2 regions of the Streptomyces sp. NPDC020845 genome follow, and region 1 is predicted to be linked to the other one. Evidence: riboswitches for the same ligand, from Rfam matches in the RefSeq annotation. Region 1 holds a riboswitch; the other holds the start of a gene.
The links. Region 1 has a riboswitch for S-adenosylmethionine ahead of thrC (threonine synthase). Riboswitches for the same ligand answer to the same signal wherever they lie in the genome.
Positions count from the first base shown of each region.

Region 2: linked by a shared signal. The riboswitch ahead of ACH4U7_RS05815 (aminotransferase class V-fold PLP-dependent enzyme) and the one ahead of thrC (threonine synthase) in region 1 are both predicted to bind S-adenosylmethionine.

Region 1 covers NZ_JBIRSJ010000009.1:183,340-190,497, reverse strand. The annotation lists gene ACH4U7_RS24465 (cold-shock protein) at 1-123, opposite strand, end outside; gene ACH4U7_RS24460 (MoaD/ThiS family protein) at 569-847, opposite strand; gene thrC (threonine synthase) at 937-2,250, opposite strand; SAM riboswitch class I at 2,268-2,412, opposite strand; gene ACH4U7_RS24450 (glucosyl-3-phosphoglycerate synthase) at 2,581-3,528, shown strand; gene ACH4U7_RS24445 (trehalose-6-phosphate synthase) at 3,621-5,081, shown strand; gene otsB (trehalose-phosphatase) at 5,154-6,005, opposite strand; gene ACH4U7_RS24435 (DUF3263 domain-containing protein) at 6,225-6,443, opposite strand; gene ACH4U7_RS24430 (extracellular solute-binding protein) at 6,587-7,158, opposite strand, start outside.
Region 2 covers NZ_JBIRSJ010000002.1:418,607-425,764, reverse strand. The annotation lists gene ACH4U7_RS05825 (cytochrome bc complex cytochrome b subunit) at 1-412, shown strand, start outside; gene trpD (anthranilate phosphoribosyltransferase) at 638-1,711, shown strand; SAM riboswitch class IV at 1,801-1,918, shown strand; gene ACH4U7_RS05815 (aminotransferase class V-fold PLP-dependent enzyme) at 2,129-3,508, shown strand; gene ACH4U7_RS05810 (Lrp/AsnC ligand binding domain-containing protein) at 3,525-3,806, opposite strand; gene ACH4U7_RS05805 (rhomboid family intramembrane serine protease) at 3,803-4,516, opposite strand; gene ACH4U7_RS05800 (hypothetical protein) at 4,688-4,933, shown strand; gene ACH4U7_RS05795 (NYN domain-containing protein) at 4,951-6,312, shown strand; gene ACH4U7_RS05790 (NlpC/P60 family protein) at 6,617-7,158, shown strand, end outside.

The DNA of each region.
Region 1 (7,158 bases):
GAGGGTGCGGTAGCCGTCCATCTGGATCGCGCTGTAGTGGACGAACACGTCCGCACCACCGTCGACCGCGATGAAGCCGTACCCCTTCTCCGCGTTGAACCACTTGACGGTGCCCTGAGCCATTCCTAACTCCCCTATTGCTGGCCCTTGCGCAGGACCGCACTCCGCGGACCCGGGTCAGACCTCACCCCCCGAGTCGAGGGGGGTGTGCGCCGGAACGCGTCGACCGCCGCTGAATGTATCTGTCCAACTGCCCTGTGCAACAGGTCAATCGGACGAGAATTCTGGCGACGGTCGAACGGTAATAAGTGGCAAATTCACGTGAATTCGGGGCAAGCCGGGTCGGACATAAGGGATTAACCCGGCAATTCACGCGCACACTTCACGCACAAGTTGACGAGTTCTCATATGCGGCCGACGAGGCGCCGACGCTAGGGGATCCCCTCAACTGTATCGCGATTCAAGACACGGAATCGCCCCGTCCGTTTCTATCAGGACGGGGCGATTCCGTTTAACCCGGGGTTATGGATTCCGTTTAAGCCGCGGTCAGGGCGGGGTCAGAACCGGCTCAGCAGCCGCCCGCGACCGCCGGAATGATCGAGACACCGGCGCCGTCCGGGGTCGCCGTCTCCAGGCCCTCCGCGAAGCGCACATCGTCGTCATTGACGTAGACATTCACGAAACGGCGCAGCTTGCCGGTGTCGTCCAGAACGCGGGCCGCGATGCCCTGGTGGTTGCGGTCCAGGTCCGTCAGGACCTCGGCAAGGGTCGCCCCCTCGGCACTGACCTCGGCCTGCCCGCCGGTGTAGGTGCGGAGGATGGTGGGGATCCGGACATTGACGCTCATGCGGGTTTCACCTTCTGTGGGAAGTGCTGCGGGAAGCGAGGGCGAATTCGAGGGGCGAATTCAAGCCAGCTGGTATGAGCCGAGCCAATTCAGCCCAGACCAGCCTCGCGGAACGCGTCGAGACTCGGGCGGATCACCGCCGTGGGCCCAGTCGTCGGAGCGACCGCGTCAAGCGTCTTGAGGCCGTCTCCGGTGTTGAGCACGACGGTGGTGAGGGTGGGGTCCAGCACCCCGTTCTCGAGCAGCTTCTTCGCCACGCCCAGGGTCACCCCGCCCGCGGTCTCCGCGAAGATCCCCTCCGTACGGGCCAGCAGCTTGATCGCGTCGACGACCTGCTCGTCGTTCACGTCCTCCACCGCCCCGCCCGTGCGGCGCGCGATGTCCAGCACATACGGCCCGTCCGCCGGGTTGCCGATGGCCAGCGACTTGGCGATGGTGTTCGGCTTCTGCGGCCGCACCACGTCATGGCCGGCCTTGAAGGCGGTGGAGACCGGGGAGCAGCCCTCGGCCTGGGCGCCGAAGATCTTGTACGGCTTGTCCTCGACGAGGCCGAGCGCGATGAGCTCCTTCAGCCCCTTGTCGATCTTTGTGAGCTGCGAGCCGGACGCGATCGGGATGACCAGCTGGTCCGGCAGCCGCCAGCCGAGCTGTTCGCAGATCTCGTACGCGAGGGTCTTGGACCCCTCCGCGTAGTACGGGCGGAGGTTGACGTTGACAAAGCCCCAGCCCTCGCCCGCCGGGTCGCCGATCAGCTCGCTGCAGAAGCGGTTGACGTCGTCGTACGTGCCCTCGATGGCGACCAGGTCGCCGCCGTAGATGGCGGCCATGACGACCTTGCCCTGCTCCAGGTCGTGCGGGATGAAGGTGCAGGAGCGCAGGCCCGCGCGGGCGGCCGCGGCGCCGACCGCGCCCGCGAGGTTGCCGGTGGAGGAGCAGGAGAGGGTGGTGAAGCCGAAGGCGCGGGCGGCCTCGACGGCCTGGGCGACCACGCGGTCCTTGAAGGAGTGCGTCGGGTTCCCGGAGTCGTCCTTGATGTGCAGCTCGCCGGTCACCCCCAGCTCGCGGGCCAGGTTGTCGGCCTTCACCAGCTTGGTGAAGCCGGGGTTGATGTTCGGCTTGTCGGCCACGTCCGCCGGGACGGGCAGCAGCGGGGCGTAGCGCCAGATGTTGTTCGGCCCGGCCTCGATCCGCTTGCGCAGCCCCTCGGGGTCGCCGGTCGGCAGGTCGTACGCGACTTCGAGCGGTCCGAAACACTCCGCACAGGCGAAAATGGGGCCGAGGGGGAAACGCTCCCCGCACTCGCGACAGGACAGGGCGACGGCGGGGCCGAGCGAGACGGAGGAACCAGCGGAACCGGCAGAACCAGTGGAACCGGTAGAGCTTTCGACAGCTTGCACAGCCATGGAGGCGAGGCCCTTTCTCCTCATCTTCCTCACGGCGCATCTCGCCGCGAGCCGGAATTGGCACCTTCCCTAGCCGGGCCCCGCTTCGCATGACGAATCAGGACTGGCTGGAGGGTTGCCGGGGCTTCAACGGGCCGTTCCCTCTGCCCCTCTGGATGAGCGGTATGACGCCGGCCGAACCGGCGTGTTTATCGCACGGGACCCCCGACATACAGCGGTCACGTGCGCTGTTCAAGACTGTAACCGAAGGCCCGGATGGTTGAGATAGTCGTCCGAAGCGCGAGATGGATCACAGCTGACGCGCGCGACCCACAACAGGGAGGCATGGCCGTGCTGGAAGATGTCGAGCGCTGGCTGAAGGAGCGGTCCTGGTCCGCCGACGACCGTCCGCTGAGGCGCCTGCTCGCCGCCAAGCGCGCCACGGGCCGGACCGTGAGCGTCGTCCTGCCCGCCCTCAACGAGGAGGCGACGGTCGGCGACATCGCCGCGGCCATCCGCCGCGAGCTGATGGGCGAGGCCGCGCCCCTGGTCGACGAGCTGGTGGTGGTGGACTCCGGGTCCACCGACCGCACCGCCGAGGTCGCCGCGGCGGCCGGGGCGAGGGTTGTGCACCGGGACTCCCTGCTGCCCGAGCTGCCGGCGCTGCCCGGCAAGGGCGAGGTGCTGTGGCGCTCGCTGCTGGCGACCAGCGGCGACATCATCTGCTTCATAGACGCCGACCTGCGCGAATTCGACGCCCGCTTCGTCTCAGGGATCGTCGGCCCGCTGCTGACCGACCCGGACGTACAGCTGGTCAAGGGGATGTACGACCGGCCGCTCGGTGGCGCCGTAGGCCAGGGCGGACGGGTCACCGAGCTGGTCGCCCGGCCGCTGCTCAATCTGCACTGGCCGCAACTGGCCGGTTTCGTACAGCCGCTCGGCGGTGAGTACGCGGCGCGCCGCTCGCTGCTGGAGCGGCTGCCGTTCCCCGTCGGATACGGGGTGGAACTCGCCATTCTCGTCGACTCGCTGCACACGGTCGGGCTCGACGCGCTCGCCCAGGTCGACCTCGGGGTGCGCATCCACCGCCACCAGGACCCGCAGGCGCTCGGCCGGATGGCGGCCACGATCTACCGCACGGCCCAGCTGCGGCTGGCCCGCGGGCATCTGGTGCGACCGCGGCTGACCCAGTTCGACCGGGGCGAGGCCGGTTTTGTGGCGCGGACCAGCGATGTGGACACGGTGGAGCGGCCGCCGATGATCGAGATCCCGGAGTATGTGGAGCGGCGGGCGGCGTGACGCCCCGGCCCTCGGCCCTGCCGGGGGCCGCCGACAGGGGCAAGAAACCGCACGCACGTTTGCGCGACGCATGAGGTGGCTAGGTACGCGACATGGCCTCTGAGCACAGTGCTGCACAGGTCCTCGTCGCGTCCAACCGCGGCCCGGTCTCCTACACCCTGCGGGAGGACGGTTCACTCGACGCCAAGCGCGGCGGCGGCGGGCTGGTCTCCGGTCTCAGTGCCATAGGGCCGGACGCCGGGGCCGTATGGGTCTGCGCGGCGCTGGGCGACGGCGACCGCGAGGCGGCCAGGAGGGCCGGGGCCGGGCATCTGGATGCGGGCGACACCGGCGGGCAGCTGGTGCGGATGCTCGACATCGCGCCGGAGGTCTTCGACGCCGCGTACAACGGCATCGCGAACTCGGTGCTGTGGTTCGTCCACCACCTGCTCTACCAGACGCCGCTCGAACCGGTCTTCGGCGCGGAGTTCCGCGCCCAATGGGACGCCTACGAGGCGTACAACGCGGCCTTCGCGGACGCCCTCGCCCAGGAGGCCGCCGACGGCGCGGCCGTGCTGATCCAGGACTACCACCTGGCGCTGGTGCCAGGACTGCTCCGCGAACGGCGGCCGGACCTGCGGATCGGCCACTTCTCGCACACCCCTTGGGCGCCCCCGGACTACTACCGGCTGCTGCCGGACGATGTGGCGGCGGGCGTGCTGCGCGGCATCCTCGGCGGTGACCGCGCCGCGTTCCTCACCGAGCGCTGGGCCCTGGCCTTCGCCGACTGCGCCGCGGCCGTGCTCGGCGCGGAGGTGGTGCGGGACGGCGCGCGGCTGTCCGTGCGCCTCGACGGGCGCGAGACCCGGCTGGGCGTGCACGGCCTCGGCGCGGACGCGGACTTCCTGCTCCAGCGGTCCCGGGCCGCGGACGTCGACGAGCGGCTGACGGCCCTGCGCGCGCAGATCGGCCCCGGGCGCAAAACCGTGGTCCGGGTGGACCGCACCGAGCTGTCCAAGAACATCGTCCGCGGGCTGCTGGCCTACCGGCGGCTGCTGGAGACCCGCCCCGAGTGGCGGGAGCGCGTGGTGCACATCGCCTTCGCCTACCCCTCCCGCCAGGACCTGGCCGTCTACCGCGACTACACCGAGCAGGTGCGGCGGGTCGCCGACGGGATCAACGCCGAGTACGGCACGGAAGGCTGGCAGCCGGTCGCCCTCCATGTGAAGGACGACTTCGCGCGGTCGCTGGCCGCCTACCGGCTGGCGGACGTGGCCCTGGTCAACCCGATCCGGGACGGGATGAACCTGGTCGCCAAGGAGGTGCCGGTGGTCTCCGAGCGCGGCTGCGCGCTGGTGCTGTCGCGGGAGGCCGGGGCGTACGCGGAGCTGGGCGAGGCCGCGCTGGTGGTCAACCCGTACGACATCGAGGCGACGGCGCGGGCGCTGCACGAGGCGCTGTCGATGGGGGACGGCGAGCGGGCGGAGCGTACGAAGCGGCTGGTGACCGCGGCGACGGCGCTGCCGCCCGCGCAGTGGTTCCTCGCGCAGCTGCGGGAGCTGACGGAGACCTGACACCTGGGGTTCGGTGAGGTCTGCCGCCCGCGGCCCGGAAAGGTCTGCCGCCCGCGGCTCACGCGGGGCTCCTCAGTGCCCGATCGCCTGGGCCAGGGAAGTCAGCAGGTCCACGACCCCCGCGGGGCCGTCGACCACCAGGTCGGCGCGCTGGGCCAGCTCGGTGACCTCGGTGCTGCCGCTGCACACCAGCACCCCGGGCACCCCCTGCGACCTGAGCCGTTCCACTGCCGCGAACGCGGCCAGGTCACCCAGGTCGTCGCCCGCGTACAGCACCGCCGTGGCCCCGGTCTCCCGTACGTACTCGGTGAGGGCGACGCCCTTGTCCATGCCCGGCGGGCGCAGTTCGAGCACCAGGCGGCCGGGCTCGACGATCAGCCCGTGCCGCTCGGCGAGGTGGCGCAGCGGTTCGCGCAGCGCCTCGAAGGCGCCCTGCGGATCGGCGGCGCGGCGGGTGTGGACGGCGACGGCGCGCCCCTTCTCCTCCACGGTGGCGCCCACGGTGGCGCCGCCCCCGCCACCGACCGCGGCGAGTACGTCCGGGAGTTCGGCCTGGGCCGCCGCGACGCCCGGGTGCGGGGGCGGGGCGGTGATCTCACGGTCGGCGGCGTCCCAGCGCTCGGCGCCGTAGTGGCCGAGGACCACCAGGTGGTCGAGGCCGTCGGTCTCGGCGAAGCCGCCGTACGCCACGGCGAGGGCGGCCGGACGGCCGGTGATCACCGCGACGGAGCGCAGCCCCGGGGCGAGCCGGGAGAGCGCGGGCGCGGCGCCGGGGTGGGCGCGCGCCTGGTCGGGGTCGGGGACGATATCGGCGAGGGTGCCGTCGAAGTCGAAGGCGGCGATGGCCTCTCCGGGCCGCTCGAGGATCGCCGCGAGGCCGTCACGGCCGGCCGCTGTCGTGGGTGCGGGAAGGTGGCTGCCCATGCGGCCGACCCTATCGCCGTGGGGGTGGGGAAGTGGGGCGGTCCGCGTCAGTGGCCGGTTCCGGGCCGGCGGCCGGTGCCCGACGCCGACATCCGGCGCCGGTCCTGACAGCTCCGGCGGGACAGCCAGGCGCTGCGCGTCAGGCCGAACCGGCGCGCGAGGCGGTGGCGCGGCGGGAGCGGTCGGGGTCAGCGGCGGCGAGGTCAGCGGCGGCCCGCGTCAGCGGCGTTCGCGCCGCGCCGCGCGCACGCGGCGCAGCCGGTTGACGGTCACCGGGTCGTGGGCGAGGGCGCGGGGGTCGTCCAGGAGTGCGTTGAGGAGCTGGTAGTAGCGGGTCGGCGAGATACCGAGCTGTTCGCGTATCGCGCGCTCCTTGGCGCCGGGCCCCGGCCAGCCGCGCCGCTCCACGGCGAGCACGGCCCGGTCCCGCTCGGACAGCCCGGCCGCCTCGTCTGGCGCGACTGCCTCGTCTGGCGCGACTGCCTCGTCTGGCGCTGCGGCAGCGTTACCGGGACCGGCCGCGTGTTCCTCCGCATGCCCGTCCCGGGACGGGCCTTGCCGACCGTGCTCGCCTTGCATCGCTAGCCCGCCGAGCTCTCCAGCGCGTCGGCCTGGCGCTGGATCTCGCTGAGCACGCCCGCCGGGTCGCCGCCCTTGGAGACGACCGAACCGAGCTTCTTCTTCAGGTCCGACTGGACCGTCGCCCAGGACGTCTTGTCCACCGGGTAGAACTGCGCCGTCCCCAGCTCGTCGAGGAACTTCCACAGCCGCTTGTACTTGCGGTCCCCGCGCATCGCGCCGGATGCCTTGGTGGTCACCGGCAGCAGGTCGTACCGGCTGGTGAAGTCGAGCACGTTCTGCTCGCTGTAGAGGAAGTCCAGGAACAGCCCGGCCTGCCGGCGGTTGCCGTTCTGCTTGAAGGCCATGACCCAGTCGGCGACGCCCATGGTGGCTCTGGACTTCCCGTCGCGGCCGGGCAGCGGCGCGGTGCCGTACTTGATGCCGTGGCCGTCCGCCTGCTGCATCAGGGTCGGGTGGCCGTTGAGCATGCCGACCTCGCCGCGCGTGAACGCGTCGAAGACGTCCTGGCGGTTGGTGCGGCCCGGGGCGTCGGGGCCGGTCAGGCCCTCGCCGACCAGCTCGTCGCGCAACC
Region 2 (7,158 bases), on a different contig from region 1:
CCACCTGTCGATCAACTCGATCACCTGGTTCGTCCGGATCGGCTTCTTCGCCGGACCGGTGCTGGCCTTCATCGTCACCAAGCGGATCTGCCTGGGTCTGCAGCGGCGCGACAAGGACAAGGTGCTGCACGGCCGCGAGACCGGCATCATCAAGCGGCTGCCGCACGGCGAGTTCATCGAGGTGCACGAGCCGCTGTCGCAGGAGGACCTGCACAAGCTCACCCAGCATGAGCAGCCCAAGCCGTACGAGGTCGGCCCCGCGGTGGACGAGAACGGTGTCCGCCGGAAGATAAAGGGTTCGCAGAAGCTCCGGGCGAAGCTGTCCAAGGGCTACTACGGCGAGGACAACGTGATCCCCAAGCCGACCACCGAGGAGTACAGGGAGATCACCAGCGGCCACGGCCACCACTGATCTCTCAGCGAACACCTCAGCTGTACGCCACACACCAGGGCCCCGGCCCGGACCACACGGTCCGGGCCGGGGCCCTCGGCTTGCTGCCGTCCTGCTGCCGTCCGTCCGGTACCCGGGCACGGGACCGCGTGCCCCGCCCGCGCCGATAGGCTTGCCAGGGGCCAGCCGCGGCACAGCTGAACTGCGCGGACCCATCCCTGCCCAGCCGAGATCCAGGAGCGGACCATGGACGTTGTGACCCCAGCCGGAGGCGACAACCGCGCGACGGCCCGCACCTGGCCGGACGTACTCGACGCGCTGCTGCTCGGCCACGACCTCACCACCGACGACACCGCCTGGGTCATGGACCGGATCATGCGCGGCGAGGCCAGCGACGCACAGATCGCCGGCTTCGCGGTCGCGCTGCGCGCCAAGGGCGCGACCGTGGCGGAGGTGTCCGGTCTGGTCCGCACGATGTACGAGCATGCGAACGTGATCGAGGTCCCCGGGGAGACGGTCGACATCGTCGGCACCGGAGGCGACCGGGCCAAGACCGTCAACATCTCCACCATGTCGGCCCTCGTGGTGGCGGGCACCGGTGCGAAGGTCGTCAAGCACGGCAACCGCGCCGCGTCCTCCGCCAGCGGCTCCTCCGACGTCCTCGCGAAGCTCGGCGTCAACCTGGACCTGAGCCCGCGGCGGGTGGCCGAGGTCGCCGAGGAAGCCGGCATCACCTTCTGCTTCGCGGTGAAGTTCCACCCCTCGCTGCGCCATGTCGGCACCGCGCGCAGCGAACTCGGCATCGCCACCATCTTCAACTTCCTCGGCCCGCTCACCAACCCGGCCCGAGTGCGCGCCCAGGCCACCGGGGTCGCGGACGCCAAGATGGCGCCCATCATGGCCGGTGTGCTCGCCGAGCGCGGCACCTCCGCGCTGGTCGTCCGCGGCGACGACGGCCTCGACGAGCTGACCGTCACCTCGACCTCCCAGGTGTGGGTGGTCGAGGGCGGCACCGTACGCCAGGAGACCTTCGACCCGCGCGACGTCGGCATCGACCTCGTCCCGGTGGACGCCCTGCGCGGCGCCGACCCCTCGTACAACGCGGACGTCGCCCGGCGCCTCCTGGCCGGGGAGCGCGGCCCGGTCCGCGACGCGGTACTGCTCAACTCGGCGGCCGCCCTGGTCGCGCTGGAGGGCGGCCCGGGCGGCAAGCCCCTCACGGAGCGCATCGCGGTCGGCATCGAGAAGGCAGCCGAATCCATCGACTCGGGCGCGGCCCGGGCCTCCCTGGAACGCTGGGTACTGGCCACGAACGCGTAGCCCCGATTCTCAAGAGGCCCCACGGGACCCCTGTCCGTATCGCGGACAGGGGTCTCGGTTCGTGACGGGGCATGGCATACTCCTGCGCAGGTCACGAGTGACAGCGACTTCGGCCCCGGCCCGCTGTCCGGCAACCCTCCGTCCGTGGCGGGGTGCCCCGGGTGATGACCAGGTCGCAGGCAATGAGGTCTGCGGCAAGCGCGGACCCCTCGCGGAACCCAGGGGTCCTGGTTGTCGAGGGAGTTCTTCCGTGATGCAGCGAATGCGCTAGGGCCGTCGGGCCCTTTTCCGTGATTTTTCCTCATTTCGCACGGCTCTCGTCCGTGCGGTGAGTTTCCTCTCCACGTGCCCGGCGGCGGGCTGCCGCCTGCCCGCGCGTGACGCATTCACCACTTCGTCCCCCCGGGAGACTTCGCCATGTCCGCGACCGCCGCTGCCGCCACCGCAACCATTGCCCCGCTGCCCGTCCTCGGCCGTGATGTCCTCGTCCCGCTCGTCACCGGCGGTGAGGTGAGCTACGCCGCGCTGGACTACGCCGCCAGCGCCCCGGCCCTGCAGCGGGTGTGGGACGACATCGCGGCTTACGCCCCGTACTACGGCAGCGTGCACCGCGGGGCCGGGTATCTCTCGCAGCTGTCCACCGATCTGTTCGAGAACAGCCGCAGGGATGTCGCGGCCTTCCTCGGCTGCCGCCCCGATGACCAGGTGATCTTCACCCGCGCCACCACCGACTCGCTCAACCTCCTCGCCGCCGCCCTCCCGCAGGGCACCCGGGTGTTCGTGTTCGAGACGGAGCACCACGCCTCGCTGCTGCCGTGGCAGCAGCGAGAAGACGTCGAGGTCGGCTATCTGAGCGCGCCGCGCTCCCCGAGGCAGGCCGCCCGGACCCTGGAGCGGGCGCTGGCCGACTGGCGAGCTGAGGCGAACACGGGTGCCGCGCTGGTGTGTGTGACCGGTGCTTCGAATGTGACCGGTGAGCTGTGGCCGGTGCGGGAGCTGGCGGAGGTGGCCCATGCGTACGGCGCCCGGATCGTGCTGGACGCCGCGCAGCTGGCCCCGCATCACCCCGTGGACATCGCGGCCTTGGACGTCGACTGGGTCGCGTTCTCCGGGCACAAGCTGTACGCGCCCTTCGGGGCCGGGGTGCTGGCGGGGCGGGCGGACTGGCTGAGCGAGGCCCGGCCGTATCTGGCGGGCGGTGGCGCCAGCCGCAAGGTGGCCCGTAAGGATCACGGTGGGGTGGACGTGGAGTGGCACACCACCGAGGCCCGGCACGAGGCCGGTTCGCCGAACGTCATCGGGGCGTACGCGATCGCCTCGGCCTGCAAGGCGCTGACCGAGGCCGGGTTCGAGTCCCTGGTGGCGCGGGAGCGGGAGCTGATCGGCAAGGTCCGCGCGGGGCTGGCGGAGGTGCCCGAGGTGCGGGTGTTGTCGCTGTTCGGGGATGACGCGCCCCGGGTGGGCGTCATCTCGTTCGTCGTGGAGGGCTGGAACAGCTCGCATTTCGCGGCCGCGCTCTCCGCGGAGTACGGCATCGGCGTACGCGACGGCCTGTTCTGCGCGCATCCGCTGGTGCGCACGCTGCTGGGCGGCGAGCCCGGGGAGGCGGGCGAGTGCGGGGCCCCGGAGGCCGCGCCGGGGGAGCGGTCGCTGAACGCCATCCGGGTCAGCTTTGGCGCGGGCACCCCGGACGAGCACGTCGAGCGGTTCGTCGGCGCGGTGAAGGAACTGGTCCGGGACGGTGCGAAGTGGAGCTACCGCACCGAGGACGGGCGCTGCGTCCCGGACCGCGGGTGACGTCCCACGAGAGGGCTCAGCCGTCGAGGCCGATCGCGAAGGCGGCCTCGAGGTCGTGCTGGGAGTAGGTGCGGAAGGCGATATGGGTCTCGGTGGAGGCCACGCCCGGCACCTTGCTGATCCGGCCCGGGATGACGTCCGCGAGGTCGTCGTGCCGGGCCACCCGCACCATCGCGATCAGATCGTGCGCTCCGGTGACCGAGTAGACCTCGCTCACGCCGTCGAGCGCGGCGATCTGCTCGGCGATCTCGGGGATCTGGTCCACGCTGGTCTTGATGAGCACGATCGAAGTGATCACGGCTGGCTTTCTCCCTCGCTGGACCTGACTGCCCTGCTCACTCTAGTCGTCCGCCCGAAGCGGGCCCACGCGTAGAGGAACCCGAGGCTGAACCCCACGAGGTGGGCGAGGTAGGCGACGCCGGGGCGGTCGGCGGCCCCGCGGGCGGCCAGCCACTGGAGCGCGAACCAGAAGATCAGCACCACCCAGGCGGGGAAGCGCAGCGGCAGGAAGAACAGAAACGGGAAGAGACTGGTCACCCGGGCCCGGGGAAACAGCCACAGAAAGGCGCCCAGGACTCCGGAGATGGACCCGGAGGCGCCGACCAGGGTCTGGGTGGAGTCGGCGTGCGCCGCGGCGTAGCCGAGCAGCGCCAGATAGCCGGTGGCGAGGTAGAAGAGCGCGAACTGGATCCGCCCCATGCGCTCCTCGGCCATCGCCCCGAAGACGTAGAGAAACAGCATGTTGCCGAGCAGGTGCAGCCAGTTGCCGTGGACGAACAGCGCGGTCAGCGGGGTCAGCGGTTCGGCGGGCGCGCCGCTCCACAGCGCGCTGGGCACCACCCCCCACCGTTCGAAGTAGCCCGTCTGGGCCCGCAGCAGCTCGCCTCCCGTGCCGTAGCCGGGGTTGAGGCCGGAGGCCGGTCCGAAGGCGAAGATCAGGCAGCAGGACGCGATGAGGGCGTAAGTCATCAGGGGGCGGCGGCCGGGCCCCTCCGACGTCTCGATCATGGGCAGATCATCGCGTACCGGGCTCAACCTGCCCAGAGTGCCTCGCCGCCGCGGGGTGGGACCGGGGAGCGCACCGGCCCCGGCGCGGGGCAGGGCTCAGGCCGTAGGGTTACAGCACGCCAAGTGCCAGAGTGGAAGCAAGGCGACCAAGACAATGAGGACGATGACGCCATGGCCGTGCCCCTGCCGACAGCCGAGACTCGCTGGCGCTGCACTCTGTGCGGCAACCTGACCCGGTTCGATGTGACGCGTTCGACGAAGGCTGTCGAGTACGTCCATCTCGACCTCGGCGGGGAGCCGAGGATCGAGGAGCGCGAGGTGGTCAGTGAGACCATTGAGTCGGTGCGCTGCCGCTGGTGCAACGCGGTCGACCAGATCGAGCTGGTCGACCGTCCGGGCGCGAGCGCGAGCGCCTGAGAACGGAGCGATGACAGGTGGTGGAGCGGACGGGCGACCCCGCGTCGGCCGGTGACGCCGAGGGCGTCGCCGAGGCGCTCGACCGCCCCCTGCCGGAGGGGGTCAGGCGCCGGGTCGTGGCCCTGGTGGCGGATGCCTTCGGAGGGCTGACGGTCACCGAGCTGCCCGCCCAGCTGCGGCAGTACGCCCGCTTCACCCCGACCCGCCGGGCGAAGTTCGCGGGCAATGCGATGGCCGCCGCCGTAGAGTCCGATCCGGTCTTCCGGCAGCGGATCGCGGGGCGGCTGCGGGAGACGCAGCAGGAGCTCGCCGAGGCCATCGAGGGCGGGTCGCCGCCGGCCGCCGCCGATCCGGAGGATGTCGCGGCGCTGGCCTATGTGCTGCGGCCGACCGGCTGGGTCAAGCTGGTCGAGGCCGCGGGCGAGGAGGCGCAGCGGGCCTCCGCCGAGCGGGCCGGCGAGGAGGCGGAGCGGGAACTGCGGCGGCTGCGCGAGGAGCTGGCCGAGGCGAGGGCGACGGCGCGTACGGAGGCCGAGCGGTCCCGCGGCGAGCTGGAGGCGGCCCGTAAGGAGTCGGACGCGCTGCACCGGAAGCTGCGCAGCGCGCTCAGCGACGTCAAGCGCGGCGAGGCGGCGCTGCGCAAGGCCGCCTCCGAGCTGGAGTCCGTACGGTCGGCGGCCGCGGTGCGGCAGGCCACGGCGGAGGGCGAGGCGCGGCGGCTGCGGGCCCGGCTCGCGGAGACGGAGTCGGCGCTGGAGGCCAGCCGGCGGGCGGCCCGCGAGGGGCGCAGCGTCGAGGACATGCGGGTGCGGCTGCTGTTGGACACGGTGCTGGAAGCGGCGCAGGGGCTGCGGCGCGAACTGGCGCTGCCGCCCGCGTCGATGCGCCCGGCGGACGCGGTGGACGCGGTGCAGCCGGGCAAGATGACGCCGCGGGACATAGCGACCAGGGCGCTGTCGGAGATGGACCCCGCGCTGCTGGACCAGCTGCTGGCGCTGCCTCAGGCCCATTTGGTGGTGGACGGCTACAACGTCACCAAGACCGGCTATCCGACGATGCCGCTGGACAAGCAGCGGCTGCGGCTGTTGGGCGGTCTTGCTGTGCTGGCGGCCCAGTCCGGCGCCGAGATGACCTGTGTCTTCGACGGGGCGGAGCTGGCGGCGCCGGTGCTGCTGGCGCCGCCGCGCGGGGTGAGGGTGCTGTTCAGCAAGCCGGGGGTGACCGCGGACGAGCTGATCAGGCAGCTGGTGCGGGCCGAGCCGCCGGGCCGGCCGGTGGTCGTGGTCTCGACGGACCGCGAGGTGGCCGACGGGGTGGCCAAGGCCGGGGCACGACCGGTCTCGTCCGCTCTGTTGCTCAAGCGACTCGCGCGTACTTAAGTGATTCCGTACGACGCGTCGGGCGGCGCTCGTATGGCCGTTGTCGCCTGCGGAGCGTCAACCGACCGTTACGGTATGTGTGATGTTTGTAAAAGATGCGCTCGAAGACCGACTTTTTTGGCAGTGGGATTTGAACGGATCACGACGAGGTCACTAAGGTCGGCTCGAACCTCCGCGCGGTTGATCATCCATCGGGGATATCAGCGGGGGTACCGCCGAGTCCGCGTGCGCTGCATGCTGCGGAGCCGGGGTCATGACCCCCACTCACCCGGTAGGCGGCTCGAGGAAGAAGGAGCTCGCCCCCGTGGCGTCCCACCGTCGACCCAAGCAGCCGAGCCGCACTCGGGTAACCGTCTTCACCGCGACCGCCGCGGCGGCCGTCGCCCTCTCGTCCCAGGCCGCGCAGGCCGCGCCCAAGGCGGACAAGAAGGACGTCAAGGAGCAGGTCGACAAGCTCTACGAGGAGGCGGAGGGGGCGACCGAGAAGTACAACGGCGCCAAGGAGAAGAAGGAAAAGCTGGAGAAGCAGGTCGGCGAGCTCCAGGACAAGGTGGCCCGCGGCCAGGAGGAACTGAACAAGCTCCGCAACGGCCTCGGTTCGATGGCCACCGCCCAGTACCGCTCCGGCGGCATCGACCCCTCCGTGCAGCTGCTGCTCTCCTCCGACCCGGACACCTACCTCGACAAGGCCTCCACGCTCAGTCAGTTGAGCGGCAAGCAGGCCGAGTCGCTGCGCAAGATCGCCGACAAGCAGCGCACGCTCAAGCAGCAGCGCCAGGAGGCGTCCACGAAGCTGAAGGACCTCGAGGACACCCGTAAGGCGCTGGGCGAGAAGAAGAAGGAGAT